DNA from 3 places in the Cryobacterium sp. TMT1-3 genome. Region 3 is predicted to be linked to each of the others. Evidence: predicted binding sites of a transcription regulator. Region 3 holds the regulator's gene; each other region holds the start of a gene.
The links. The regulator HrcA, encoded in region 3, represses chaperone genes, less so after heat shock. The targets are predictions, from matches to a motif close to TTNGCACTCGNNNNNNNCGAGTGCNAA.

Region 1 (9,533 bases), on a different contig from region 3:
ACGGGGCGGTACCGGTGGCGCTCGCCGCCCTCGCCGGCGGGGCCGACTGGCTCGGCGTCGCCGACATCGACGAGGCCCTCGAACTGCGTGACGCGGGCATCGAGGCGCCCATTCTGGCCTGGCTGCACGACCCCGACGCCGATTTCAGCGCCGCCATCGCCGATGACGTCACCCTCGGGCTTTCCTCTGCCCGCCAGGTGCAGCAGGTAGCGGATGCTGCGGCGGAACTCGGCAGGGCGGCATCCGTTCACCTGAAACTCGAAACCGGGCTCAGTCGCAACGGCGTGCACGAAAACGACTGGGCTGAGGTGTTCGCGCTGGCTGCCGCACTCGAACGGGGCGGTCTGCTGCGCGTCGACGGTGTCATGAGCCACCTCGCCAATGCCTCGGCGTTCGACGACCAGCAGGCGCTCGAATGTTTCGAACGCGGAGTCGCCGTTGCACGCGCCGCCGGGCTGACCCCCACGCTCGTGCACCTCGCATCGTCCGCTGCGGCACTGCGGCTGCCGGCCGCCCGTTTCACCATGGTGCGGTTCGGCATCACCATTTACGGGCTGTCGCCGTTCGACGATGCGACCAGCGCCGACCTCGGGCTGATTCCAGCCATGACCCTGCGCGGCCGGGTCGCCCTCGTTCGCCGGGTGAGTGCGGGCGCCGGCGTCTCCTACGACTACCTGTGGCGGGCGCCGCACGATTCCACGCTCGTGCTCGTGCCGCTCGGCTATGCCGACGGCATCCCACGGCAGGCCTCCGGCACGGCACAAGTGCACCTGCACGGCGTGAACTATCCCCTGGTCGGGCGGGTGGCGATGGACCAGTTCGTGGTCAACCTCGGCGCGGACAGCCCCGCCGTGGCCGTCGGCGACACGGTCGTGCTGTTTGGTGACCCGAGCGCCGGAGCGCCGAGCGCCACCGACTGGGCCGACGCCGCCGGCACGATCAACTATGAGATCGTCACCCGCATCGGGCACCGGGTGCCCCGGCGACACATCAATGGCTGAGCAGCGCCGCACCATCGCCGATGCCGCGGCCATGCACCGCTTCGGCGTCGACCTCGCGCGCATCCTGCACGCCGGCGACCTCATCGTGCTGACCGGACCGCTCGGCGCCGGCAAGACCACCCTCACGCGCGGCCTCGGTGAGGGCCTCCAGGTGCGCGGGGCCGTCACCAGTCCCACCTTCGTACTCGCGCGCACCCACCCGAGTCTGGTCGGCGGCCCGCCGTTCGTGCACGTCGACGCCTACCGCCTGGGCAGCGCCATGGAACTCGACGACCTCGACATCGATTTCGCCCGATCGATCGTCGTGGTCGAGTGGGGCCGCGGCCTGCTCGACGGCATCAGCGAGTCCTGGCTCGACATCGAGATCGAGCGGCCGCAGGGCCGATCGCTGGCAACCGCCGAAACGGATGCCGCGGCATCCGTTCTCGACCTGGACCACGATCTCGACGAACCACGCACCCTGACCATCAGCGGCCACGGCCAACGCTGGAGGCGCCTCACGGAGTTGCTGCCGACGGAACCCGCCTAGGCTGAACCCATGCTCGTACCCTGCTGCCCCGTTCGTGCGCTCCCGTGACGCCTGATTCCGGCCTGCGCTCGTCTGGCGTTCGGTATTGGCTCGTGCTCGCCCTGATCGGCGTGATCGGCGGTTTTCTCTCCGGCATGTTCGGCGTCGGCGGCGGCATCGTCATGGTGCCCCTGCTCGTGGGCCTGGCCCGGATGGACCAGCGCCGAGCCGCCGCGACGTCGCTCGTCGCGATCGTGCCGGCCTCAGCGGTCGGCGCCACCACCTACTTTCTGAACGGACACGTCGACCTGGTTGCTGCGGGCTTCATCGTCATCGGCGCCGTCGTCGGGGCCATCATCGGCACCAGGCTGCTGCGCCGCATCCCTCTGGTCTGGCTGCGCTGGATGTTCATCGGCCTGCTCGTGGTGGTGGCCGCCCGCCTGCTGCTCGTCGCCCCGGTACGCGGCGACGCTATCGACCTCACCTGGTATGTAGCCGTCGGCTACATCGTGCTTGGCCTGTTCATGGGCATCGCCTCGGGCTTGTTCGGCATCGGCGGCGGCGTGATCGCGGTGCCCGGCCTGATCGCCCTGTTCGGTGCAAGCGACCTGATCGCCAAGGGCACCTCGCTGCTCGTCATGCTGCCGACCGGCATTGTCGGTACCGTGTCGAACATTCGCGGCCGCCTGGTCAATCTGCGCGCCGGCCTCGTGGTCGGCGTCGCGGCGACCCTCGTCTCCGCCCCCGGAGTGACGCTCGCGCTCATTCTTCCGCCGCGCCTGTCTGGCATCCTCTTTGCCGGGCTGCTGATCCTGGCCGTTGTGCAGTTGAGCATCAAAGCGGTGCGTGCCCAACGCGCACCCAAGCCCGCGGCGAGCTGAACCGGCGCCCGGCGCGCGAAGCGCCTGCCCGAACAAAGCGGCGCGCGAAGCGCCTGCCCGAACAAAGCGGCGCGCGAAGCGCCTGCCCGGAAAAGCTAGGCTGAACGGGTGCTACTCGCCATCGATACCTCCGCCGGCACGAGCGTCGCCGTCGTCGACCTTGCCCGCGGGGTCATCGCCGAACGCGGTGAAGCCGATACCATGCGCCACGCCGAAATCGTCGGTCCCTTCATCGTCGAGTGTCTCCGCGAAGCGAACGTCGTACCCGCTGACCTCTCCGGAGTCGTCGGCGGCATGGGCCCCGGCCCGTTCACCGGCCTGCGCGTCGGCATCGCCTCCGCCCGCGTCTTCGCCCTCGGCGCCGGCACACCGCTCGTGCCGGTGATCAGTCACGACGCCATCGCCTACGGCCACTACCGCCGCGGCCACACCGGCCCGCTCGTCGTCGTCACCGACGCCCGGCGCCGCGAAATCTACTGGAGTGCCTACAGCGAAGCGGATGCCGCCGGCCTGCCCGTGCGCGTCGGCCCGCCCGGCCTGGCCAAACCGGCCGACCTCGACGCTCCGACCTGGCTGCACGCGCGCTGGCCTCGACTCGACGCCGCCACGGTGTCGGCCGGCGAACTCGGACTGGTCGCCGAGCTGACCCACGCCCACCAGCGCCCCTTCGCCGCCAACGAACCGCTCTATCTGCGCTCGCCCGACGTCACGATCTCGAACGGGCCTAAGCGGGTCAGCCGATGACCTGGCAGCTGCGCCGCGCGCACGAAGCAGACCTGGCGGCCATCATGCTGCTCGAGACCAGCATCTTCGAGAACGACGCCTGGTCGGCCCCGATGATGCTGCGCGACCTCGGCGACCCCGCCTGTTACTACCTCGTCGCGTTCCCACCCGACGATCCGAGCAGTATCGACGCCTATGCCGGGCTGCTTGCCCCGCAGGGAGCCGTCGAGGGCGACATCCAGACCATCGCCGTCGCCGAATCGGCGCGCGGCCGCGGACTCGGTCGCACGATCATGCAGGCCCTCATCAGCGAGGCGCGCAAACGCGGTGCCCGGCTGATCTTCCTCGAGGTGCGGGCCGACAACCCGGGCGCCCAGCGGCTCTACGAACGCCTCGGGTTCATCGATGTGGGAGTGCGCCGCGGGTATTACCAGCCTGACAACGTCGACGCGATCGTCATGCGCCTGAATATTCCCGAACTGGAATCTATGCTCGTGACCGTGGAGACCCCGTGACGACCCTGAACCGATCAGCACCCCTCGTGCTCGGCATCGAGACCTCCTGCGATGAGACGGGCATCGGCATTGTGCGCGGCACCACGCTGCTTTCCAACACCATCGCGAGTTCGATGGACGAGCACGCCCGCTATGGCGGTGTCGTGCCCGAGATCGCAGCCAGGGCCCACCTCGACGAACTCGTGCCGGCCATCAACGCGGCCGTCACCGAGGCCGGCATCCGCTTGAGCGATCTCGACGCCATCGCCGTCACCTGCGGCCCCGGACTCTCCGGCGCCCTCATGGTCGGGGTCGGCGCCGCAAAAGCGCTCGCCGTCGCGCTCGACAAACCGATCTATGCGGTCAACCATCTGGTCGGCCACGTCGGAGCCGACCTGCTGCACAGCAGTGGCGACGCCAGCGACACCGGACCGCTGGACTACCCGACCATCGCACTGCTCGTCTCCGGCGGCCACACCTCGCTGCTGCTCGTGCGCGACCTGGTCAGCGACGTGGAATTGCTCGGTGAGACCATCGACGACGCCGCCGGAGAGGCCTTCGACAAGGTCGCCCGCCTGTTGTCGCTGCCATATCCCGGCGGGCCGCAGATCGACCGGGTCGCACTTGAGGGCAATCCGAAGGCGATTCGCTTTCCCCGCGGACTCAGCCAGCCCAAAGACCTGGCCGCTCACCGCTACGACTTCTCGTTCTCGGGGCTGAAAACCTCGGTCGCCCGGTTCGTCGAGCAGCGTCAGGATGCCGGAGAGCTCGTGCCGATCGGCGATGTTGCGGCCAGTTTTCGGGAGGCTGTGGTGGATATCCTGCTGACCAAAGCCCTCGCGGCCTGCGCCGACTACAACGTGCCGCGTCTGCTGCTCGGCGGTGGGGTCATCGCCAATGCCCGGTTGCGTCAGGTCGCGACCGAGAGAACGGATGCCGCCGGCGTCGTTCTGCGCATCCCGCCGCTCTCGCTGTGCACCGACAACGGTGCCATGATCGCCGCTCTCGGCGCCCAACTGATCATGGCCGGGCATGAGCCCTCGACGTTGGATTTCGGCGCCGATTCCACCCTGCCGGTCGGTCAGATCCAGGTCTCGGGCCTGGCCCGGTCGCTCGGTGCGCCCTAACGCGATAATCTGGGCTCTGCGACCACCGAACGAAATGATGAAGGAGACCGCAGATGTCTGATCCCACCCAGCCCCCCGTCGACCCGACGAGAAACGACCCGACCAGCTCGCAGCCTGCCGGCCCGAGCGTGCCGCCGGCATACGGAACGCCCGCAGCACCGGCCTACCCCAGCTCCCCGGCACCGGGCATCCAGGCAGCGCCCGCTTACGGCCAGCCGGCCGCCTACGGGCAGAACCCGTACGGGCAGCAGAACGCGCAAGACAAATACAACGTTCTGGCGATCATCTCGCTCGTGAGCGCATTCTTCGTCTCGCTGGTAGCGGTCATCACCGGGCACATGGCGATGAGTCAGATCAAGAAGACCGGTGAAAAGGGCTACGGTCTGGCCCTGTGGGGTTTGATCCTGGGCTACCTGGGCATCGTCAGCGGGATCATCTTCGTCGGCATCTTCATCGCGATCCTGGTCAGCGGGGCTGCCACCTCGTCCAGTTTCAACTCCCTCTAACCCGAACCCGATCCATCCCCGGTCAGATTCGACCGGCCGGCCTGAGCGAGAGCGGCTTCAGGCCAGAGGACAGCCATGACCACACCCCACCAGCCGGACGGTGCCTCGGCGCAGCTGGGTTATACGCGCGCCCCGGCGCCGCCCGGCAGCCAGCTGGACTGGGCGTCGACGGTGACCGCTCCGACCGAGTTCGTGCCCTACACCTACAACGAGGCCGAGGTCGCGCGCATCACCGGCCGCCGCCGGCTCTCGCTCGCGTCGGTGGTCTGCGGTCTGGGCGGGGTCGTCCTCGGCGTGATCGGGGTGTTCGGACTGCCGATCGCGCTCAGCGCGATCACCCTCGCGCTCATTGCACGCAGCACCGAGCACCGGGCGCGCACGCTCTGGTTGAGTGGCCTGGTGAGCGGCCTGGTCGGGGTTCTGCTCGCGGCCGGCTGGGTCGTCTATATCAGCCAGATCATGCTGCCGTTGCTCTAGCCGGTTCCGTACCGAACTGCGGATATTCACCGGGAAACCGGGCGGATTGGGGCGATGCGGGGGTGTTCGGCAACGAATCTCCGCGGTTATGCACGCAGCTTTCGGAGTTAGCGCACCCGCTCCACGAGCAGTGCCATCCGCTGCCCGGCCACGCGCGTCAGGATCAGGGTCGCGGCTTCCGGCCCCTTGAGCTTCAGCCGGGTGCGCAGTGTAGCCGGGTCCACAGCCACGCCGCGCTTCTTGATCTCAAGCGTGCCGATGCGGCGCTCGAGCAGCGCTAGCCGCAGCTTCTTCTCGTCGAAGGGCAGGGTTTCCAGCACCCGGAACGCGCTCGCGAACGGCGTGGGCGTGAGTGTGTCATTGGTCAGGTAGGCGATTGACTCGCTCAGCATCCGGGCGTCGAGCGAGCGGGCCAGGTCGCCGATCAGGCGTGCTCGGATCACCGCGCCGTCCGGTTCGTACACGTAGCTGCCGAGTTCGCCCACCGGGGCGTCGTCGCTGTCGGCGCCGGCGGTCAGTTCGTGCGCGCCCCCCTCGGTCAGGAGCAGTGCCGACCGACGGATGCCCGGGCGGGCGAGCGCGCCAAACCACAGACCCATCTCCACCAGCTGGCCGTCCACCGAGACCCATTGGGCCTCGGCGTCGACCGGAATTTGGTCGCGGTCGTGGCCGGGCCCAAGCTTCATGCCGAGCGGCAGTCGGCTCGCCAGCAGATAGGCGAAGTCCAGCGAGGGCGAATAGTCCTCGGAGCGGGTGAGCCGTGTTGTGTTGCTGTGGCCGCTCGTGCGGCGCGCCGGGTCGAGCCAGACCGCATCGAAATCGGCCAGATGCACGGTCTCCGCGTCGGCCTGAAGCGCCGACGCGTTGGGAAACGGCGCGAGGTTGAAACTCGCCACGGTGGCCGTGACCTCGTCAGCGTCGACGGCGACGACCGGCAGGTCCATCGCGGCGAGGGCCATCGCGTCGCCGCCTATGCCGCAGCCAAGGTCGGCGACCCGCGGCGGGTGGCCGAGGGCAGCTGCGAGTCCGGCGAACCGGCCGGCGTGCAGTGCGGCGACGCGCAACCGGGTCGCCTGCTCCAGGCCGGCCTCGGTGAACAGCATCCGCTCGGCGAATTCTCCGAACTTGGCCGACGCCTTCGCCCGCAGCCGGGACTGGCTGAGCACGGCCGAGACCAGCCCGGGGGCGTGCCCGGCCTTGCGCAGATCGCTCACGAGTTTCAGCACGTCACCGGTGCTGTCATAGGGCGGCAGGGAGTCCAGCAGCCGCAAACTCGCGGGGGAGAGCAGCTCAACGAGTTCGGTTCGATCCATGCTGCAACGCTACCAAAATGACCCCGTTCTGGCACTCACGTTGCGTGAGTGCCAGAAGCCCCCTAAACTTCACTTGGCACTCTCGCTGTGAGTCTGCTAACCCAAATCTTAGAAAGAGGTCAACCGTGTCGGTCTCCATCAAGCCGCTCGAGGATCGCATCGTCATCAAGCAGGTCGATGCCGAGCAGACCACCGCATCAGGTCTGGTCATTCCTGACACCGCGAAGGAAAAGCCCCAGGAGGGCGAAGTTGTTGCCGTCGGCCCCGGCCGTATTGACGACAACGGCAACCGCGTTCCCCTCGACATCGCCGTCGGCGACAAGGTCATCTACTCCAAGTACGGCGGAACCGAGGTCAAGTTCGGTGGCGACGACCTTCTGGTGCTCTCCGCTCGCGACGTGCTCGCCGTGGTCGTGCGCTAAGTAGGTTCTTCACTTCGTAGTCTCGAGTCTGAAACTAGTCTCTAGACTGAAACTCCCGGATGGCTTGGCCATCCGGGAGTTTTTTGTTTGCCCATTTCGTGTAGCGCAGGAGATAACCCATGACGGATGCCGCCGCACCAGCCGAGACGGCGGCTCGCGCCACGCACCGCACAGGTCTCGGGTTCGGCGGCCTCGCCTACGCTCTCTGGGGTGTGCTGCCCCTGTACTTTCTGCTGCTGGCCCCGTCCGGTGCCTTTGAAATCGTGGCCTGGCGGGTGCTGTTCTCGCTCGTGTTCTGCGCCCTGATCATCACGGTCACCCGCACCTGGGGCGTGCTCGGGCGGGCACTCAGGCAGCCGCGCCTGGTCTGGACGATGGGCCTGGCCGGGGTGTTCATCTTCATCAACTGGCAGACCTACGTGATCGCCGCGACTAGCGGGCACGTCGTCGAAGCGGCCCTCGGCTACTTCATCAACCCCATCGTCACCGTGTTGCTTGGCGTCTTCGTGCTGCGCGAACACCTGCGTCGACTGCAGTGGATCGCCATCGGCATCAGTCTTCTCGCCGTCGTCGTTCTCGCTGTCGGCTACGGCTCGCTGCCCTGGATCTCGCTGATTCTCGCGTTCTCCTTCGGGTTCTACGGCCTGATCAAGAAGCGCGTCGGCCCGAACGTCGACGCCGTGACCGGCCTCACCCTCGAAACGGCCTGGCTCGCCCCGGTCGCCGTCGTGCAACTGTTGGTCGTCTCGGGCATTTCCGGCCTCACCTTCGGCACGGTCTCGCCCCTGCACACGGTCGGGTTGCTCGCGGCCGGTGTGATCACCGCGGTTCCCCTCCTGCTCTTTGCCGCCGCAGCCCGGCGCCTGCCGCTGACGGTGCTCGGACTCATCCAGTTCGTCGCGCCCGTCATTCAGTTTCTCGTCGGCGTATTCGTGCTGAACGAGGCGATGCCGGTCGAACGCTGGATCGGCTTCGGTCTGGTCTGGGTGGCCTTGGTCATTTTGACGGTCGACATGGTGGTCTCGGGTCGCGCTCCACGCCGAAGCGCCCTCGAGCCGGCCTGAGCGTCGATATTCTAAAAGAACAGCCCCCGCACTAAAGGATCCAGATGCCCCGTCGCCCGCTCATCGTCGCCGCCCTACTTGGCACCCTCGTCCTCACCGGATGCACGGGCACATCGGGTGCCACACCGACTTCGACCCCGACGATGGCCGCGACGACAGCCCCCTCGGGCGACGGAACGCTCGTCATCGGCACCCTGTTCCCGATGACCGGTGACAACGCCGTGAGCGGCGCCGCCCAGGTGGCGGGCACCGAACTGGCCGTGCGCGATATCCTCGCCGAACAGGCCGTCCCCACTCAGCCCGTGCAGCTCATTCACCGCAACTCCGCCGGCGACCTCGCCGCCGCCTACGCCGACCTGGTGGCACGCGGTGTCGACCTCGTGCTGTGGGACGCGACAACGGCCTTGCCGACGGATGCTGAAAACTCCGTTGGCAACGCCGCCACCGTTGCCCTCGGCACCTTCGCCAACGGCGGCACGCCGCTTGCCGCTGATGAGGCATTCACAGCCCGGCTGAAAACTGCCGACCCGGGCCTGACCGGCACCGACGGCGGCGCGGAAGCCTACGACGGGGTTGTCACGGCGGCCCTGGCCGCCGTCATCACCGGCGACGACGGGGGTGCGTCGCTCGAAGCGGGCTGGCTCCGGGTGATTTCCGGCAGCGTTGTGTGCGTTTCCTGGGGCGAGTGTGTGCTCGCCCTGAGTGAGAAGCAAATCATTGATTATCAGGGGATCACTGGCCGCCGTTCGTAACGATTTGGTCGCTTTACACGGTTGTAACACGCACAGGTAGGTTTCTCGGTCCTTGATTCCCTACTCTGTCACCACGGCAGTCAATCGGCTGACCAGACTTACCCCTCTTCAACTATCAAGGAGCAACATGAGCGTATTCGCGAAGGCCTCGGCCTCCCGCTCAGTTCGTACCCTCGTTACCGGTATCGCACTGGTCGGAGTGAGCGCACTCGTGCTCACCGGCTGCAGCAATGGAGCAGCGACCGAGCCCAGTGATTCTGCGGCA
Region 2 (9,533 bases), on a different contig from region 3:
GACTGGCCCCTAAACATCCTCCCAGCGATGCGCGACCGCCAGCGCGCCCCGCGGCATCCGCTTATCGCGTGCCCGGGGCGCTGCACCACCGGGCCGCGCAGGCCCCGCCACGTACACTGAGGGCTGGGGTTTTTTACGAGCGGATGCCCGCGCCCCGAGAGGAAACACGCATGAGTCTGATTCGGCTGAACGATGTCAGCATCCGCTTTGAGAACACGCAGATTCTGCGCGAAGCGTTCTTTCGCCTCGAACCCGGCGACCGGGTCGGCCTGATCGGCAAGAACGGCTCGGGCAAGTCCACCATTCTCAAGCTCATCCTCGACCAGGTTTCGCCCGATACCGGTGAGGTCTCCCTCGAAGACGGCATTCGTGTCGGCTACTTCTCGCAGTTCTCCGAGCTCAACGGCGCGCAGACCATCATCGAGGTGCTCGACGAGCTGTTCGTGGCTGTGAAGGCCGTCGAGACCGAACTCGCCGCGATCGACGCGGCGATCGCCCTCGATTCCTCGGCCGGCGCCGAACTCGACCGGCTGATCAGCCGCCAGGGCGAACTGTTCGAAGAGATGGACCGGCTGGACGGCTGGGACTACAAACGCCACATCGACACCGCGCTCACCACCCTCGGATTCAACGAGGCGCACCGGGTCTGCGCGATCGACGAGCTCTCCGGCGGATGGCGCAACCGTGCCGCCCTGGCCAAGATCGTGCTCGAAGCCCCCGACGTGCTGCTGCTCGACGAGCCCACCAACTACCTCGACGTGGCCGGCGTGGAGTGGCTCGAAGCCTGGTTCAAGAGCTTCAAGGGCGCCGCCATCGTGGTCTCGCACGACCGTAAATTTCTCGATGCCGTCGTCACCCGCATCATCGAGGTCGAGAACTTTCACCTGCACGAGTACCCCGGCAACTTCGGCGAATACATCGTGCAGAAGCAGTTTCGGCTCAAGAGCCTCGAGGCCCAGTTCGTGCACGAATCCGAGCTGCTCGCCTTCGAAGCCGAGGGCATCGCTGACCGCCGCGAAGCCGCGAAAGCCGAGAGCCGCCAGCTCGGCAACCAGCTCGCCCACATCAAGAAGTCGCGCACGCCGCGCCCGGTCGACCAGATCATCACTGAGATCTACGGCAACCTGCACGTGAAAGACGTGCTCTGCCGGGTCGACGGCCTGGCCAAGAGCTACGGCGACAAGCTCTTGTTCGAGAACCTCAGCTTCGAGGTGCGTCGCGGCAACCGCATCGTCGTGCTCGGCAGCAACGGCAGCGGCAAGACCACCCTGCTGCGGGTTCTCACCGGCGAGGAAACCGCCGACCGTGGTGACGTCGCCTGGGCCAGCGGCGCCCGAGTCGTCTCGTACAACCAGATCCTGGCCGAACTCGACGATAGCGACACGGTCAGTCACGCCGTCAACGCCATGCCCGGCAGCCTCGCCCTGACCGCCACCAAGAAGTCGGTCAACCGCTTTCTCACCATGTTCCAGTTCAGCGAAGCCGACCTCAAGCAGAAGATCGGCAACCTCTCGGGCGGTCAGCGCGCGCGCGTTGCCATGGCCCAGTGCCTGCTCTCCGGCGCCTCGGTGCTGCTGCTCGACGAACCGACCAACCACCTCGACATGTCGAGCACCCAGGTGATGGAACGCGCCCTCGTGCACTTTCCCGGTGCCGTTGTGGTCGTCAGCCACGACCGGTTCTTCACCGACAAGATCGCCAACCGCCGCCTCGTCTTCGGCAGCGACGGAGCCGCCCCCGGCGAGATCGAGGTGCGCGCCGCCTGACCCGCCTGTCTCTAGCGACCGGGCCCGGGCCCGGAAACTGGGCCCACGATAGATCATGGTCCCCGTTCCCGAAGGTGGGCCCGGGGGCAGATTGCCGGCTGAGCGGGCAGGGTCCCACCGGCGCCGACCAGGCGCTATCCGCCGCGACCTACCCCCGTCTCGTAGTATTGCCACGTGACCCCCGCCCGCGCAGAGACCCGAACGGATGCGCCGGGCGCGCCCGCGGCATCCGCTGTGCCGGTCTGGCTGGCACTGGTCTTCTCGGTTCTGATCGGTGCCTTGTACGCCGTGCAATCCCGGGTGAACGGTGAGCTGGGGCACCAGATCGGCGATGGATTCACCGCCGCCGTCATCTCGTTCGGCTCCGGCCTGGTCATTCTCACCCTCGGACTCATCGTCTTCCAACGCGGGCGCCGCGGCCTGCAACTCGTCGCCCGCGCCGTGAAATCAAAGCATCTGTCCTGGTGGCACCTGCTCGGCGGCCTGGCCGGTGCCCTGTTCGTACTCTCGCAGGGACTCGTCGCGGCGCCCCTCGGCATCGCCCTGTTCACCGTCGCCGTCGTGGCCGGCCAGACCGTGAGCGGCGTACTCATGGACCGGTTCGGCATCGGCCCGGGCGGCCGCCGACCGCTGCACGCCTCTAAAATCGTCGGCGCCGTGCTGGCCCTCGGCGCGGTCGCCTTCACGGTGAGCGGCGAACTGCGCGGCAGCGGTGCGCTCTGGCTGCTCGCGCTGCCGCTGATTGCCGGCATCGGCCAAGGCTGGCAGCAAGCCGTCAACGGTCAGGTGCGGGTCACCGCGCAGAGCGCGCTCACGGCCACATTTTTGAACTTTCTCACCGGCAGCATCGCCCTCGTGCTCGCCGCCCTCGTGCACGGACTGCTGGTCGGCTTCGCGCTGGAAGGTCTGCCCGGCAACCCGTGGCTCTACACCGGCGGACTAATCGGCTGCATTTTCATTGCCGGCGCCGCGCTCGTCGTGCGCACCACCGGGGTGCTCATGCTCGGCCTGTGCATCGTGGCCGGCCAGCTGGTTTGCGCCCTCGCGCTCGACCTGCTCGCACCAACTCAGGGGCATCCGCTCGGCGTCACGACCATCATCGGCACCGCCCTCGCCCTCGTGGCCGTCGTGATCGCCGCCGTGCGCTGGCGCCGACCCGGCCACGCCCGCGCCTGACCCCGCGCGGGTGCCGACCGGGCCCGGGCCCGGAAAGCGGGCCCACGATAGATCCTGGGCCCGGTGTCCGAAGGTGGGCCCGGAGCGAAACACCACAGCGATACCCACAGCGAAACCCACAGCGAAACCCGGAGCGAAACCCGGAGCGAAACCCGGAGCGAAACCCCGGAGCGAAACCACACAGCCAGCCCCCGCAGAGCCCCGGCTACACAACCCCCAGAAACTCCTCGGGATCGATCGACAGCCGCACACCCGGCTTGCAGTCGGCCGGAATCCCGCCGACATACAGCCACCCGAGCAGCTCCTCCGCATCAGCGAGGCCGTGAACCTCCCGCACGGGCGCCGCGCGCACGAGCGCACCGGTGCGCCACATCGCACCCCACCCGGCGTCGCCGAGCAGCAGGGTGAGCATGTGCGCGACACCGGCCGCGACCGCATCCTGCTCCCAAGCGGTCACCTTGAAGCTCACCCGCCGCGACGCGATGACCGCCAGCAGCAGCGGTGCCCGCAACGGCTTGCCGGCCAGCTTCACCGCCTCAACACCCTCACAAGCGGATGCCGCCACAAACGCCGCTCCCAGCCGCTCGCGCGCCGCGCCGCGCAGCTCCAGCAGTCGCCACGGCCGCAGAGCGCCATGATCGGCGACGCGAGCCGCCGCCGCCACGAGGGGCAGCAGCTCCGCCCGGGTAGGCGCGAGCGACGTCACCCGAGAATAGCTGCGCCGGCCGTTGACGGCCTGGAAGACCGCCGAGGAGCCCACCGCGCTACTTCGCGGGCGTGAAGTTGAGCGAGATCGAGTTCATGCAGTACCGATCGCCAGTGGGGGTGCCGAATCCATCGGGAAAAACGTGCCCCAGGTGCGAGCCGCAGTTCGCGCAGCGCACCTCGGTGCGCACGCTGCCGAGCGAGCGGTCTTCGAGCAATTCGACCGCTTCGGGCCGCACCGATTCGTAGAAGCTCGGCCAGCCGCAGCCGGAATCGAACTTAGTGCCGCTCTGGAACAGTTCGGCGTTACACGCGCCGCAGGTGTAGGTACCGGCACGCTCTTCGTCGAGCAATTCTCCGGTTCCGGGGCGTTCGGTGCCGGCTTCCCGCAGCACCGCGAACTTCTCCGGGCCGAGTTCGGAGCGCCACTCGTCGCTTGACTTCTTGATTGCGTAGTCCATGAAAGAATATCCCTTCGTTCCGGCCGCCCGTTGGCACGAACAGCGTCTACCCAGCCTAAACTCGCGCGGCTGCACGCGCATTCCGGGCCCGGCCGTTTCGCAGTATTTGCACGGCCACCAGCGCGCCCGAGTGCGCCGTTCCGGGCGTGCCGGAGGCAACGTCCAGCCGCCCGCAAATAGGATGAGGCCGGCGGATAACCCGTCGAAAACTTTTCTTGGGGGAGAGATATCAATGAGCGAGAGACCACCGACAATAGAGCCACCCGCCACGACCGCGCCCGCTGCGCCAGCCGAGCTGAGCGACCGCGACCAGGCCGTGCTCGCCTTCGAACGGCAGTGGTGGCGGCACGTCGGCGCCAAGGAGGAGGCCATCCGCGCCACCTTCAGTCTCTCGGCCGCCCGGTACTATCAACTATTGGGGGCTCTGGTCGATTCACCGCTCGCACTGGCCTTTGACCCGATGCTCGTAAAACGGCTGCAGCGGATGCGTTCCGCGCGATCCGAGGCACGCGCCAGTCGTTCGCTTCCCGCCCACGACTAGCACCTGACCGCTTTCCGCCTGCCCGGGATCGTCCGATTCCGAACCCGGCTGGCCAACCAAGGATCCAACCAATATGGCGCGAAAATTTGCGAAAGACCGTTTCGACACCCACACGCATGCCCTCGACCGGGTGGGCGCCCACCGCGCCCCCGGCAAGAGGGGCCGCGCCTGGATCGGGTTCTGGTGGGCGCTCGGCGCGACCGTGCTGCTGATCGTCGTGGGTGTCTTCGGCATCTTCGCGATCAATAATCGCCTCGACTTCACCAATATTCCGGGGCTGTCCTCGGCCAGTTCCACTCCGGTCCCGACCGAAACCGTCATCCCGACCGCCGAACCGACCGTCGACCCGGCGCTGACGGTGAACGTGCTGAATGGTTCCGCGAATGACGGGGTTGCGGCTTCCGTCAGTGACACGCTCGTCGCCGCCGGCTGGGTGGTCAGCGGCACCGGTAACGCCAGTACCGACACCGAACCGGCCACGGTGATCTACTACGCCGATGCGAGCCAGGAAGGGGCAGCTCGCGGCCTCGCCGCCTCGCTGCCCGGCTCGAAGCTCGTGGTCTCGACCGTCTTCGTCGAGTCGGGCGCTGCCCTGACCGTCGTCGTCGGCAACGACTACGTTCTCCCCGCGGGGTGATACACGGTCGAATCTTCTTTCCTAGTGGGCATTTTATAGTTCGTCAAGCCCCTTTCCTTCTGCGGTGACTTCAGTAATATCTGGTTTTGGTCACACATTTTGTTCGGGCAATACCCGCCCGGATCAAGAACGCTCGCCCAAGGTAACTTGCACCCGTAGGTAACTTGCAACAGAAGACTTGCTCTCGGGGATTTGCTGCTCGCATGAAATGACGCAGTCTCTGCGGCAGGGCCCGGAACAGCCAATGGGCCGTGCCGTCGAAATTAAGCAAGGAGTAACACATGGCGAACGGAACCGTTAAATGGTTCAACGCTGAAAAGGGTTTCGGCTTCATCACCGTTGATGGGGGAGGGCAGGACGTCTTCGTTCATTACTCCGCGATTGACATGAGCGGGTACAAGGTGCTCGAAGAAGGCCAGCAGGTCATCTTCGAGGTCGGTGCCGGAGCGAAAGGCCCCCAGGCTGAATCGGTGCGACCGGCCTGACTCACCCCATAATGGGGTCTGTCCCCCACCTCACGCCGCCCGCTGCAACGGGCGGCGTTAGTGTTTAACGGTGACCAAGACAAAGACAGCCCGCCGCAACGCGCCGCGCAGAGCCGCGGGACTGCTCGCCCTGATCGTGCCGGCACTGCTGTTAAGCGGATGCACCGGCGCCATTCCTTCCCCTGCCGCTTCGACGAACGCCCCCGGCTGGACCTCGGGCTACGTCGCCGCTGCGGCCACCGAGACCGCCCCATTGACGGGACTCACCGTGGCGGCCGGATCGTCGGCGCACCCCTCGCTGGCAGCCAAGGTCGACAACCACAGTGCCGCCCGCCCGCAGGTCGCCATCGACCGCACCGACCTTGTATTCGAAGAGCTGGTCGAGGGCGGAATCACCCGGTACGTCGCGGTGTGGCAGTCCAGCATTCCCGACCAGGTCGGCCCGGTGCGGTCGATCCGGCCGATGGACCCCGACATCATTGCCCCGTTCGGTGGCCTCGTGGCCTTCTCGGGCGGTCAGCAACGGTTCGTCGACGCCATGAACGCGACCGGTCAGGTCAGCGCCATCTTCGACTACGACACGACCGGGCTGTTTTCCCGCTCCAAGGCCACGGCCGCCCCGCACAACGTCATCCTCGCCGCTTCCGAATTCGTCAACCGCAATGCCTCCGTCGCACCGCCCGCCCAGCAGTACGCCTATGCGGCCACGCTCGCCGGGGCATCCGCTGTGGTGGACGGCGCGCCGATTTCGGCCATCAACACCCGGTTCTCGAACTCCAGCGCCCGCAGCTGGACCTGGAATGCCGAAGCGGCCGCCTACCTGCGCGCACAGGACGGCGCACCGGACCTCACGGCGGACGGCGCACAGCTCAAAGCCACGAATGTCGTCGTGCTGCGAGTGAACGTCAGCGTTGACCAGAGCATCCCCAAGACCGAGCTCATCGCCTCGGGTGAAGCGTCGATCTCCTCCGGCGGCAAGACCCTGGCCGCCACCTGGAGCAAGACCTCCCAGGGCATGCCGATCCGCCTGGTCGACGCCAACGGAGTGACCATTCGGCTGGCACCGGGCAATACCTGGTTTCAGCTCGTGCCCAACGGTACCGGCTCGGCCGACCTCATTCCCTGACCGTCTGAAGATGGCCGGGCATCACCCCCGATGCTCGCTTGCACTCTCGACCCCAGAGTGCCAGAATCGTTCTAGCACTCTCGTCATCTGAGTGCTAACCCCATCATCGTTTGGAACGTCCGGGAGGGACGAGTTACACATATGGCAAAAATCATTGCATTCAATGAAGAGGCCCGTCGTGGGCTTGAGCGCGGCCTGAACATTCTCGCCGACACCGTCAAGGTCACCCTCGGCCCGCGCGGCCGCAACGTCGTTCTGGAGAAGAAGTGGGGCGCCCCCACGATCACCAACGACGGTGTGTCCATCGCCAAGGAGATCGAGCTCGACGACCCGTACGAGAAGATCGGTGCGGAACTCGTCAAAGAGGTCGCCAAGAAGACGGATGACGTTGCCGGCGACGGTACGACCACCGCAACCGTCCTCGCCCAGGCTCTGGTTCGCGAAGGCCTGCGTAACGTCGCAGCCGGCGCCGACCCGATCAGCCTGAAGCGCGGCATCGAGAAGGCCACGGCAGCTGTCATCGCCGAGCTCATCGCCAGCGCCAAGGAGATCGAAACCAAGGAAGAGATCGCGGCAACCGCGTCCATCTCCGCCGGCGACACCGAAATCGGCGCGATCATCGCCGAGGCCATCGACAAGGTCGGCAAGGAAGGTGTTGTCACCGTTGAGGAGTCGAACACCTTCGGCACCGAGCTCGAGCTCACCGAGGGCATGCGCTTCGACAAGGGCTTCCTGTCGGCATACTTCGTCACCGACCCCGACCGTCAGGAAGCGGTCTTCGAAGACCCCTACATCCTGATCGTCAACTCCAAGGTCTCCAACATCAAGGACCTGCTCCCCATCGTGGACAAGGTCATCCAGACCGGCAAGCAGCTCCTCATCATTGCGGAAGACGTCGACGGTGAGGCCCTGGCCACGCTCGTTGTGAACAAGATCCGTGGCATCTTCAAGTCCGTCGCCGTCAAGGCACCGGGCTTCGGAGACCGTCGCAAGGCTCAGCTGCAGGACATCGCCATCCTCACCGGTGGACAGGTCATCTCGGAAGAGGTCGGCCTCAAGCTCGAGAACGTCACGCTCGACCTGCTTGGTAACGCCCGCAAGGTCGTCATCACCAAGGACGAGACCACGATCGTTGAGGGTGCCGGCGACGTCGAAGCCATCGCCGGTCGCGTCTCGCAGATCCGTGCCGAGATCGAGAACACCGACAGCGACTACGACCGCGAGAAGCTTCAGGAGCGCCTCGCCAAGCTTGCTGGCGGCGTTGCTGTCATCAAGGCCGGAGCCGCAACGGAGGTTGAGCTCAAGGAGCGCAAGCACCGCATCGAAGATGCAGTGCGTAACGCCAAGGCTGCTGTCGAAGAGGGCATCGTCGCCGGTGGTGGCGTTGCACTCATCCAGGCCGGCAAGACCGCATTCGAGAGTAAGGCTGTCCTTGACCTCGTCGGCGACGAGGCAACCGGCGCGAACATCGTGCGTGTTGCCATCGACGCTCCGCTCAAGCAGATCGCGCTCAACGCCGGCATGGAGCCGGGCGTTGTCGCCGACAAGGTGCGCAACCTGCCCGTCGGATGGGGCCTCAACGCCGCCACCGGCGAGTACGTCGACATGATCGCTGCCGGCATCAATGACCCGGTGAAGGTCACCCGCTCCGCGCTGCTCAACGCCGCGTCGATTGCCGGACTGTTCCTCACCACCGAGGCCGTTGTTGCCGACAAGCCCGAGAAGAACTCGGCTCCGGCCGGCGACCCCTCGGGTGGCATGGACTTCTAAGTCCCGCCAGTTAGCTCCACACAAGTGGGCGTCTCCTTCGGGAGGCGCCCACTTTTTTCACCCGCCACCGAGCCGTGAGTCTCTGTCACTGAGCCGTGAGTTTCGGTCCATTTTCGCCGCCGAATTTCGGCTGGAAACTCACGGCTCGGCGGTCTCAAGCGTGCAGATCTCACGGCTCGGCGACAGGGCGCCGTTGGCGAGCACAAGCGGATGCCGCCCCTCGGCAGGTCAGCGCATGCTGCGGCGTGCTTTCATGAGTTCGACCATGGTCGTGAAGCCGTCCGCCGGGCAGCGTCATCCTTGCGACGTAGCGCAGAGCGACTCCGGACTGACGACCGCGCGGCAGTGATCCGGCAGGCTGACATTATGAAGAAGATCCAACTCCTCCCCGTTCTTACCACCGCAGCGTTGACCACCCTCGCACTCACCGGGTGTTCCAACATCGCCGACCAAGTGCAGCGCGAGAAATCGCTCGAATTCGCGTCCGTACCGATCCTCACCGAGGAGTGGGACCAGTCGGCGGACTGGCTGCCCGCCGATGCGACCCGGATTTCCGTCCGGGAAGCGGCATCAGGCACAGGCCCGGCGATCCTGGCGGCGACGACCGATGCCGAGCTCGATCCGGCGCAGTGCGCGGAGACCGACCGGCAGTCGGCGCCGACCTATTCCGCGGACTGGGCACCGGATGATGTCTACGTCGACCGCATCTTCGCCTGCGGTGACTGGGCCGTGATCGAAACTGACAGCGGCTGGTACGGGTGGACACCGAACGATCCCGACGAGAAGGCAGAGTCGCCGACACCATGACCACATCCTGTCCTGCGGCTACGGTTGAGTCATGATCCGCAGCCTCTCCCGCCCGCAAC
Region 3 (9,533 bases):
GAAAATGATCGAGGGCGCCGTTGACCAGCCAGATCGGACCCGGATACGCGGCCAGGCTGGCCAGGGGAGTCAGCGTCGCGGTCGCGCGCAGTCCGGAATCCATCACGTCGAGGGCGGCGCCGCCCGCGAGCACATCGCGCGCTCCCGCCGCAGGCAGGAGCAGCCGTGCCATGGTCTCGTGTAGCCAGAGCCCCCGGTCGGGCAGTCGGTGAATGGTGCGAGCAAGCAGCCGGTACCCCTCGAGGAGCACGCCGCGCGGTTCGGCGCTGCACCCGGCGGCGACGAGACCGGCCACCCGGTCAGGATGCTCGGCAGCGTAGGCGACGGCGTAATAGCCGCCGAGGGAGAGGCCAACGAGCAGCACCCGGCCGCCGAGCGCCGCCACCCCGGCGTCGATGGCGGCGAGCGCGGCCCGCACCGTGAACGGTTCCTGCATCCGCTGACCGTGGCCGGGCAGATCGATCGCAAGCACCGGGTGCCCGGCGGTGCGCAGCGCCTCCTCCTGCACGCGCCACATCGTGGCCGAGGCACGGATGCCATGCACCAGGAGAACCGGCACACGGGGCGGGGCAGTCTCCATGCCGGTGAGCCTAGCCAGCCGCACCCGGAGTGGGCTGATCGTCGGGCGAGGCTCCAGCCCTGAACCCTCACGCATCGACAAGAGTTCGCGCCGGGGTGTCGATTCCGCCCTGTCTCGATCGTCATGTCGGTGTCACGATCAAATGATCAGAAGGGAAACCACTATGCAATACTCACTGCTCGTCATGAGCCAAGAAGCCGGCGACGCCGAGGTCAGCGACGAAGCCATGGAGTGGGGCCGCGCGGCCTTTGACGCCTGGGCGAAGTCGCTCGATGCCGCCGGGGTGCTCGTCTCCGCAGACATCTTGCAGCCGGTCGCCCACGCAACCACCATCTCGGTGCGTGACGGTTCCCTGCTGGTGCAGGACGGCGCGTTCATTGACACCAAGGAACGCCTCAACGGAACCTTTGTCATTGATGTGCCCGACCTCGACGCGGCCATCGGCTGGGCCGAGAGGTGCCCGGGCGCCCAGTATGGGGCCGTTGAGATCCTCCCCTCTGCCATCATTTTCCGCGAAGGTGCGAGGCACAGCCAGGTCAACGAGACAGCTGAGGCCTGATCAGCCGGACGGATGCCCAGGCGCGGGCCGAGCAGGTGGCCCGCGCCTCCTACGGGCGCCTGCTCGCCGTGCTCGCCGCACCCACCGGCGACATCCCCGCCGCCGAAGACGCCCTCTCCGATGCTTTCGAACAGGCGCTCAAGTCCTGGCCTCAGACGGGCATTCCTGACAATCCGAAAGGCTGGCTGGTGACGGTGGCTCGCAATCGCCTGCGCGATCTCTGGAAATCGGCCGCGCCGCGCCGCCAGGTTCCCCTCGGCGTGCTCGGCATGGACTCGGCGCGGATCGCTGCGGTGTTCCACCTGTCGCCGACCGCCCTGGCCCAGCGGTTGGTACGGGCAAAACGGCGGGTCCGCGCCGCTCGCGTCCCGTTCAGGATCCCCGAACGCTCCGAGCTTGCCTGGCGCCTGCCGCCCGTTCTGGAAGCCATTTACGGTGCCTACGCCATCGTCTGGCAGACGGCGGCATCGCGCGAGGTTAATTCGCTCGGCGGTGAGGCGCTCTATCTCGCGACGACACTCGGCGCCCACGTCGCCCTGTGCGTCGCCATCAGCGACGTCGACGGTGCCGAAGCCGCTTTGCAGGCGCTCGAGCGCATCGAGGGCGCCGACGACTTTCAGCCGGCTTGGGCCACCCGGGCCTACCTGCTCGCCCAGGCCGGCCAATTCCAGAGCGCCCGCGCCGCCTATGCTCGAACGATTGCCCTGACGACGGATGCCGCCGCTCGCGCTCGTCAGCAGCGCACCCGCGACGACCTCGGGTAACGCACGGGGACTGCCAACCGCCGGAGCATGGAAGAATAGACGAACTATGTCACCGAGAGCCCTTCACGCGCTGGAACCGGCCGCCACGGCCCCCGAGTTCATCCGCAACTTTTGCATCATCGCCCACATCGACCATGGCAAGTCGACGCTCGCCGACCGCATGCTGCAGATCACCGGCGTCGTCGACGAGCGTTCCATGCGAGCCCAGTACCTGGACCGCATGGACATCGAGCGTGAACGCGGCATCACGATCAAGAGCCAGGCTGTGCGCATGCCGTGGGAGCTCGACGGCGTCACGTACGCGCTCAACATGATCGACACCCCCGGGCACGTCGACTTCACCTACGAGGTTTCCCGCAGCCTCGCCGCCTGCGAGGGCGCCATCCTGCTGGTCGACGCGGCCCAGGGCATCGAAGCCCAAACCCTCGCCAACCTCTACCTCGCCCTCGAGAACGACCTCACGATTATTCCGGTGCTCAACAAGATCGACCTGCCCGCCGCCGACCCTGAGAAATATGCCCGCGAACTGGCGAGCCTCATCGGTGGTCGCCCCGAGGACGTGCTGCGCGTTTCCGGCAAGACCGGCGCGGGGGTCGAGGAACTGCTCAACCTCGCTACGACCATGATTCCGGCACCGAAGGGCAACCCGGATGCCGCCGCCCGCGCCATGATCTTCGACTCGGTCTACGACAGCTACCGCGGCGTCGTCACCTACGTGCGCATGATCGACGGCCACCTCAAGGCCCACGAGAAAATCCAGATGATGTCGACCAAGGCGACCCACGAGATCCTCGAGATCGGCGTCATCTCGCCGGAACCGGTCGAGAGCAAGGGCCTGAAGGTCGGCGAGGTCGGCTACCTGATCACCGGTGTGAAAGACGTGCGGCAGTCCAAGGTCGGCGACACCATCACGACCGCGGTGCGCCCGGCGACCGACGCGCTGCCCGGCTATGACGAACCGCAGCCCATGGTCTTCTCCGGTCTGTATCCGATCGACGGCAGCGACTATCCGGCGCTGCGCGAGGCCCTCGACAAGCTCAAGCTCTCTGATGCCAGTCTCGGGTACGAGCCGGAGACATCCGTCGCCCTCGGGTTCGGCTTTCGCTGCGGATTTCTCGGCCTGCTGCACCTTGAGATCATCACAGAACGCCTCGAGCGTGAATTCAACATCGACCTGATCACGACCGCGCCGAGTGTGCCCTACGAAGTCACCACCGACGACAAACGCACCATCACGGTGACCAACCCGAGCGAGTACCCCACCGGCAAGATCGCCAAGGTGCTCGAGCCCATGGTCAAGGCAGCGATCCTCGCGCCCAAAGACTATGTCGGCGTCATCATGGAACTCTGCCAGGGCCGCCGCGGCACCCTGCTCGGCATGGAATACCTCGGCGAAGACCGGGTCGAGATTCGCTACTCGATGCCGCTCGGTGAGATCGTGTTCGACTTCTTCGACATGCTCAAGGGCCGCACCGCGGGCTACGCCTCGCTCGACTACGAGCCCTCGGGCGAGCAGGAAGCCGACCTGGTCAAGGTCGACATCCTGCTGCAGGGTGAGCAGGTCGACGCCTTCAGCGCCATCGTGCACCGTGACAAGGCCTACGCCTACGGCGCTCTGATGACCGGTCGTCTGCGCAAACTGATTCCCCGCCAACAGTTCGAGGTGCCCATCCAGGCCGCGATCGGCGCCCATATCATCGCCCGCGAGAGCATTTCGGCGATGCGCAAGGACGTGCTCGCCAAGTGCTACGGTGGTGACATTTCACGCAAACGCAAGCTGCTGGAGAAGCAGAAAGAGGGTAAGAAGCGCATGAAAATGGTCGGCCGGGTCGAAGTTCCCCAGGAAGCTTTCATCGCTGCGCTGAGCGGCGATATCGAGACGAAAGACAAGAAGTAGAGCAGATGCGCAGGGCCACCTTCACCGACGCCGCCGTCAGCTATGCCGCAATCGGCGGCACGCTCGCGCCCGATCTGATGAGCTACCCGCCCAAGGGCTACCGGCCGATGGAACAGAGCGTCAAGCTCGGCAGTTCGCAGGAACGCTTCGAAGCGGCCACGAAACTGCTGATGACGTGGGGAATCCAACGCGGCAGTGGCATGGAGGTGACCGACCTGGAAAACGGCACCGGCGTGCAGTACACCCCGGTGACCTTCCAGCCGGACGGTACGCCGGCGGCCGGCCAGCAGCATCCGGTCAACGAGGCGACCTTCGCCGAGGACGGCACCCCCTACATCGCCAACGGCATGACGGCGACCCTGAGAATGAAGCTGTGGCTGTTCCAGGTCACCGCACCCGTGCGCGTCGTGTACGTGATCGACGAGGCCACCCGCATCGGGTTCGCCTACGGCACCATGGCCGGCCATCCGGAAAGCGGCGAGGAATCCTTCATCGTCGAGCATCGAGAGGATGACTCGGTCTGGCTGACCATCCGCTCGTTCTCGCGGGCGAGCACCTGGTATTACCGCCTGGCCTGGCCGGTGCTGCGCTTTCAGCAGGCCAAATTCACCAGGCTCTACCTGCGCGCCCTGCACCCCGCTGGTGCCATCTAATAGCGGCGCCATCACCAACTGAATTCAACGTACTGGAGCACCACCCATGGCCGGACCCCACCCCGTCGGCGATCCCGCACCCGACGACGGCCTCCTTCCCGCGTCAGCAGCCGTCCACGCGGCCGAACGCGATTTCGGCGTCTACCTGCACGTGCCGTTCTGCCGGGTGCGCTGCGGCTACTGCGATTTCAACACCTACACCGCGACGGAATTGCGCGGCGTCAAGCAGAGCGACTATGCCAGCCAGGCCGTGCTCGAGGTGGAGGCCGCCGGCCGTATCCTTACCGCGTCGGGCGTGCCGGACCGTGAGGTGGCGACGGTGTTCTTCGGCGGCGGCACCCCAACGCTGCTGCCGGTGACCGACCTCGTGAAGATGCTCAGCGCCGTGCGGGACCAGTGGGGCCTGCAGGATGGTGCCGAAGTCACCACAGAGGCGAACCCGGACTCGGTCGACGCCGCCTACCTGCACGCCCTCGCCGATGCCGGCTTCACCCGGGTGTCCTTCGGCATGCAGTCGGCCGTGCCGCACGTGCTCGCGACCCTCGAACGCACCCACGACCCGGAGCGCGTGCCGCTCGTGGTGGAGTGGGCCCGCGCCGTCGGCCTCGACGTGAGCCTCGACCTCATCTATGGCACGCCGGGGGAGTCGCTCGCGAACTGGCGCACCAGCCTCGAGCAGGCGATCGACCTCAAGCCCGACCACCTGAGCGCATACTCCCTCATCGTCGAGGACGGCACCAAGCTCGCCAGGCAGATTCGCCGTGGCGAGATCGCCCCGACCGACGACGACCAGCAGGCCGACTTCTATGAACTGGCCGATGAACTGCTCAATGCCGCCGGTTACGACTGGTATGAGGTCAGCAATTGGGCCACGAGCAACGCTCACCGGTCTCGGCACAACCTCGCCTACTGGACCGGCCAGGACTGGTGGGGCGTCGGTCCCGGCGCACACAGCCATGTCGGCGGCGTGCGCTGGTGGAATGTCAAGCATCCGGCCGCCTACGCCGAGCGTATAGTGGCCGGCCTCTCTCCGGCCGCCGGACGCGAAACACTCGACGCGCCGACCCGCGAGCTTGAACGCATCCTGCTGCAGAGCCGCATCCGCACCGGCATTCCGGTAGCCTCACTGTCGACGGCCGGTCGCCGTGAGGTCGCCGGCCTCATTGCCGACGACCTTGTCAATGCCCAGGCTGCTCTCGCCGGGACGATCGAATTGACCCTGCGCGGACGGCTCCTGGCCGACGCTGTGGTGCGGCGGCTCAGTGACTAGAGCGTCGATCTACTGACTGGAGTCAGCCTCAATCGACAAACGTGCCTCAGCTGACGAAGTGGCTCAGCTGACAAACTTGATTGTGAGCGGGTAGCTGTAGCCTTCGCCGCGGTTGGCGGCGAGCGCGGCCAGAATCATGAACACGAGGGCGACGATGGCGAGCGGTGCATACAGGATGCCGCCGATGCCGAGCGTGATGACGGTGATGGGAACCAGCACGGCCGCGTAGATGTAGTACGAGATATGAAAGTTCAGCGCCGTAGCGGTGTGCGCGCGAATGAACGGTCCGCGATCGCGCAGCACGAGGTAACCGATCAGCGCCGGCAGAAAGCTGAAGATGATGCCCCCGACGTGGATCAGCGTCGCCCAGAGTTTCTCGTCAGCCGGGCTCATCGGATTGGCGGGGGTTGACTGGTACGGGTTCTGCTCAGACATGGGGTCTCCTGTGTTCGGCCCGGTCACTGGCACGGCAGTGCCAGTGACCTCCAGACTAATCGTCCCGCCGTTCCCACGTCGCTGGGCGGCTACGTGATCAGGCCTATTTGATCAGGCGCAGGGCGAACGGGTATCGGTAATTCTGACCGTCCTTGGCCTTCAGAAACCCCAGGATCGAAAAGATAACCCCGGCCAGCCAGACGATCCAGCCGAGGCCCACGAGGAGTCCGCCGATCCCGAAGGTGACGAGGGCCAGGAACGTCGATCCCACGGTGATTGCAGCGTAGGCGATCAACAGGGTGATCTGAAAGTTCAGCGCCTCCTTAGCCTCCGTGTTGGTGAGACGACCGCGGTCCTTGAAGACCAACCAGATGATCAGGGACGGCAGAAAACTCAGGATGCCGCCGAGGTGGGCCAGCGACGCCCACAGGCGATCGTCGCCCTCTGAAACGGGTGCCGCTACGACGGGGTTGGAGTACGGGCCGCCGCCAGGTTGTTGGCCATACGGCGGTTGGCCGACAGTGGGCTCACGGTAGTTGGGATCACGATTGCTGGAATCGCCGGGGGGTTGTGCCTGTGGGTCGCTCATGATCGTGCCTTTCGCTCAAAGCGGTGGGAGCGTATAGCGGCAATTAAACGCTCGCTTCCGGTTTCTGGCAATGGGCGCGCTCAGTCGATACCCGGCCGGTCGCGATACACTTAGCAGTCAGCGGATGCGAGTGCCAACGACGTGCCGACAATCCTGCGTCCCAGCGTGCCCACCGGCGCGCGCGGGGGTGGGCATCCGCTCGTGTGCAGCAGTACCCCGAAAATCAGGAAGGCGGGCACAGTGGTTTCCGACCGTGGCCTCGATGTTCTGCGCGTCATCGTGCAGGACTACGTCGCGTCCCGCGAACCCGTCGGGTCCAAATCCATCGTCGATCGGCACTCCTTCGGTGTCTCCGCCGCCACCATTCGCAACGACATGGCTCTGCTCGAAGAAGAAGAGCTGATCGCGGCGCCGCACACCTCGTCCGGGCGCATCCCCACCGACAAGGGCTACCGGGTTTTCGTTGACCACCTCGCCGACCTGCGCCCGCTCACGCCGGCCCAGCGTCAGGCGATCGAAACCTTTCTCGGCCACTCCGCCGACCTCGACGAGGTACTCGTGCGCAGCGTGCGCCTGCTGTCGCAGCTCACGCACCAGGTCGCGCTCGTGCAGTACCCTTCACTGTCCCGGGCCAAGGTGCGTCACATCGAGTTCGTCCCGCTGACCGAGACGCGGATCCTGTCGGTGTTGATCACCGATTCCGGCGGGGTGGAGCAGCGGGTGATCGACCTGCCGCGCGCGCTCGACGAGCAGACGCTCGGCGAGGTGCGTGCGCGGCTAAATGTCGCGGTTGTCGGGCTCGGCATGGCCGAAGCCAGCGTGGCTCTCGCCGCGAGCGTCTGGCCAGGTTCTCCGGCACTGCAGCCGATCGTCGACCTGATCACCAAGACCCTCGCCGACCAGGTCGGTGCGAACCGCCAGGACAAGCTCGTCATGGCCGGGGCCGCGAATCTCGTGCGCACCGAAGACGACTTCTCCGGCAGCATCTATCCGGTGCTCGAGGCGATCGAGGAGCAGGTGGTGCTATTGCGACTGTTCGGCGAAATGGAGACCGACCAGCACGGTGTCTCGGTGAGCATCGGCCGCGAAAATGCCGCCTTTGGACTGCCGGAGGCGAGCGTGCTCACCAGCGGCTACACCGCAAACGGCAACCTCGCCAGACTCGGCGTGCTCGGACCCACCCGCATGGATTACTCCAACAATATGGCGGCGGTGCGCGCCGTCGCCCGTTACCTCTCCCGCCTGCTGGGCGAGACCTAGATTTTTCCTGGCCGCGCTGCGGCACCGACCCAATTCGAACAACATCCTCAAGGAGAGCCACCTTTGGCTGACCACTACGAAGCGCTTGGCGTTGACCGCGACGCGACCACCGATCAAATCAAGAAGGCGTACCGTCGCCTCGCCCGCGAACTGCATCCCGACGTCAACCCCGGCGCCGAGGCGTCGGAACGGTTCAAAAGCATCACGCACGCCTATGACGTGCTGAGCGACGCGAAACAACGCCAGAAGTATGACCAGGGCGGCCAGAACGGCGGCTTCGACGGGCAGAACTTCGGCAACTTCGGTGACATCTTCGAGACCTTCTTCGGTGGTGGAGGCGGCGGCAGTCGCGGCCCGCGCTCCCGCCGCGAACGCGGCCAGGACGCCCTCATCCGGGTGGAACTCGACCTGGACGAGGTCATCTTCGGCACGCACCGGGACATCGAGGTCGACACCGCGATCGTCTGCGCCACCTGCCAGGGCTCCTGCTGCGCCCCCGGCACCCAACCGATCACCTGCGACATCTGCCACGGCACCGGCAGTATCCAGCGCGCCGTGCGCTCCCTGCTCGGCAACGTCATGACGTCGAGCCCGTGCGGTTCCTGCCGCGGCTACGGCACCATCATCGCCACACCGTGCATGACGTGCTCCGGCCAGGGCCGTGTGCGCGCCCGCCGCACGGTTCCGGTCGACATTCCGGCCGGAGTCGACACCGGCCTGCGCCTGCAGATGCCCGGCAGTGGCGAGGCCGGCCCGGCTGCCGGTCCGAACGGCGACCTGTACCTCGAGATGAAGGTGCGCCATCACGACGTGTTCAGCCGCGACGGCGACGACCTCATGTGCTCGCTCGACGTGCCCATGACCAGCGCCATTCTCGGCACGAGCGTCACCGTGAAGGCCCTCGACGGTGATATCGAGGTGGAGATCCGCCCCGGTGCGCAGAGTTCCGAGGTGCTCACGATCAAGGACCGCGGCATCACCAAGTTGCGTGGCAGCGGCCGTGGCGACCTCAAGATCGGTATCCACGTGGTCACACCGAGCAAACTCGACCACAAGGAACGCGACTTGATCGAGCAGTTCGCGGCGCGCTACGCCGCCCCGGCACCCACCCTGAGCCAGTACCAGCAGGGCCTGTTCGCCAAGCTGCGCGACCGGTTCCTCGGCTAAATGGCACATTTCTACCTGCAGGAATCGCTGCGCACGATCGAGTGCCGCCCGGGGCAGGTCGTTTCTGTCGACGGTGCCGAGGCGCGCCACGCGGTGACGGTCAGCCGGGTGCGTCCCGGGGATCGGCTCCGCGTGGGCAATGGGGCCGGGTTGCTGCTCGACGGTACGGTATTGACGGCGGAGGCTGCGTCGTTGACCCTGCGCGTCAACGACGCGAGCGAGACGCCGGCGGCGGCGCCGCGCATCCGATTGGTGCAGGCCCTGGCCAAGGGCGACCGTGACGAACTCGCCATTCAGGCTGCCACCGAACTCGGCGTCGACGGCGTTATCCCGTGGTCGGCCGCCCGCTCCATCACCAG

Region 1: the regulator HrcA is predicted to act here: its motif matches at 7,059-7,085, upstream of groES (co-chaperone GroES).
Region 2: the regulator HrcA is predicted to act here: its motif matches at 6,969-6,995, upstream of groL (chaperonin GroEL).

What each region holds. Positions count from the first base shown of each region.
Region 1 is NZ_SOFW01000030.1:208,500-218,032, reverse strand. It holds gene alr (alanine racemase) at 1-1,001, shown strand, start outside; gene tsaE (tRNA (adenosine(37)-N6)-threonylcarbamoyltransferase complex ATPase subunit type 1 TsaE) at 994-1,530, shown strand; gene E3O25_RS10005 (sulfite exporter TauE/SafE family protein) at 1,575-2,390, shown strand; gene tsaB (tRNA (adenosine(37)-N6)-threonylcarbamoyltransferase complex dimerization subunit type 1 TsaB) at 2,499-3,134, shown strand; gene rimI (ribosomal protein S18-alanine N-acetyltransferase) at 3,131-3,628, shown strand; gene tsaD (tRNA (adenosine(37)-N6)-threonylcarbamoyltransferase complex transferase subunit TsaD) at 3,625-4,734, shown strand; gene E3O25_RS09985 (DUF4190 domain-containing protein) at 4,788-5,240, shown strand; gene E3O25_RS09980 (hypothetical protein) at 5,316-5,717, shown strand; gene E3O25_RS09975 (class I SAM-dependent methyltransferase) at 5,825-7,030, opposite strand; gene groES (co-chaperone GroES) at 7,156-7,452, shown strand; gene rarD (EamA family transporter RarD) at 7,572-8,516, shown strand; gene E3O25_RS09960 (ABC transporter substrate-binding protein) at 8,561-9,268, shown strand; gene E3O25_RS09955 (ABC transporter substrate-binding protein) at 9,396-9,533, shown strand, end outside.
Region 2 is NZ_SOFW01000007.1:64,082-73,614, reverse strand. It holds gene E3O25_RS03310 (hypothetical protein) at 1-13, shown strand, start outside; gene E3O25_RS03305 (ABC-F family ATP-binding cassette domain-containing protein) at 171-1,766, shown strand; gene E3O25_RS03300 (DMT family transporter) at 1,941-2,942, shown strand; gene E3O25_RS03295 (nitroreductase family protein) at 3,148-3,702, opposite strand; gene msrB (peptide-methionine (R)-S-oxide reductase MsrB) at 3,707-4,108, opposite strand; gene E3O25_RS03285 (DUF3263 domain-containing protein) at 4,341-4,649, shown strand; gene E3O25_RS03280 (LytR C-terminal domain-containing protein) at 4,723-5,286, shown strand; gene E3O25_RS03275 (cold-shock protein) at 5,568-5,771, shown strand; gene E3O25_RS03270 (DUF3048 domain-containing protein) at 5,842-6,897, shown strand; gene groL (chaperonin GroEL) at 7,039-8,667, shown strand; gene E3O25_RS03260 (hypothetical protein) at 9,034-9,474, shown strand; gene E3O25_RS03255 (sensor histidine kinase) at 9,506-9,533, shown strand, end outside.
Region 3 is NZ_SOFW01000022.1:48,364-57,896, reverse strand. It holds gene E3O25_RS07480 (alpha/beta fold hydrolase) at 1-580, opposite strand, end outside; gene E3O25_RS07475 (YciI family protein) at 744-1,139, shown strand; gene E3O25_RS07470 (sigma factor) at 1,175-1,903, shown strand; gene lepA (translation elongation factor 4) at 1,950-3,800, shown strand; gene E3O25_RS07460 (DUF1990 family protein) at 3,806-4,453, shown strand; gene hemW (radical SAM family heme chaperone HemW) at 4,500-5,723, shown strand; gene E3O25_RS07450 (DUF4870 domain-containing protein) at 5,787-6,158, opposite strand; gene E3O25_RS07445 (DUF4870 domain-containing protein) at 6,262-6,747, opposite strand; gene hrcA (heat-inducible transcriptional repressor HrcA) at 6,988-8,007, shown strand; gene dnaJ (molecular chaperone DnaJ) at 8,071-9,174, shown strand; gene E3O25_RS07430 (16S rRNA (uracil(1498)-N(3))-methyltransferase) at 9,175-9,533, shown strand, end outside.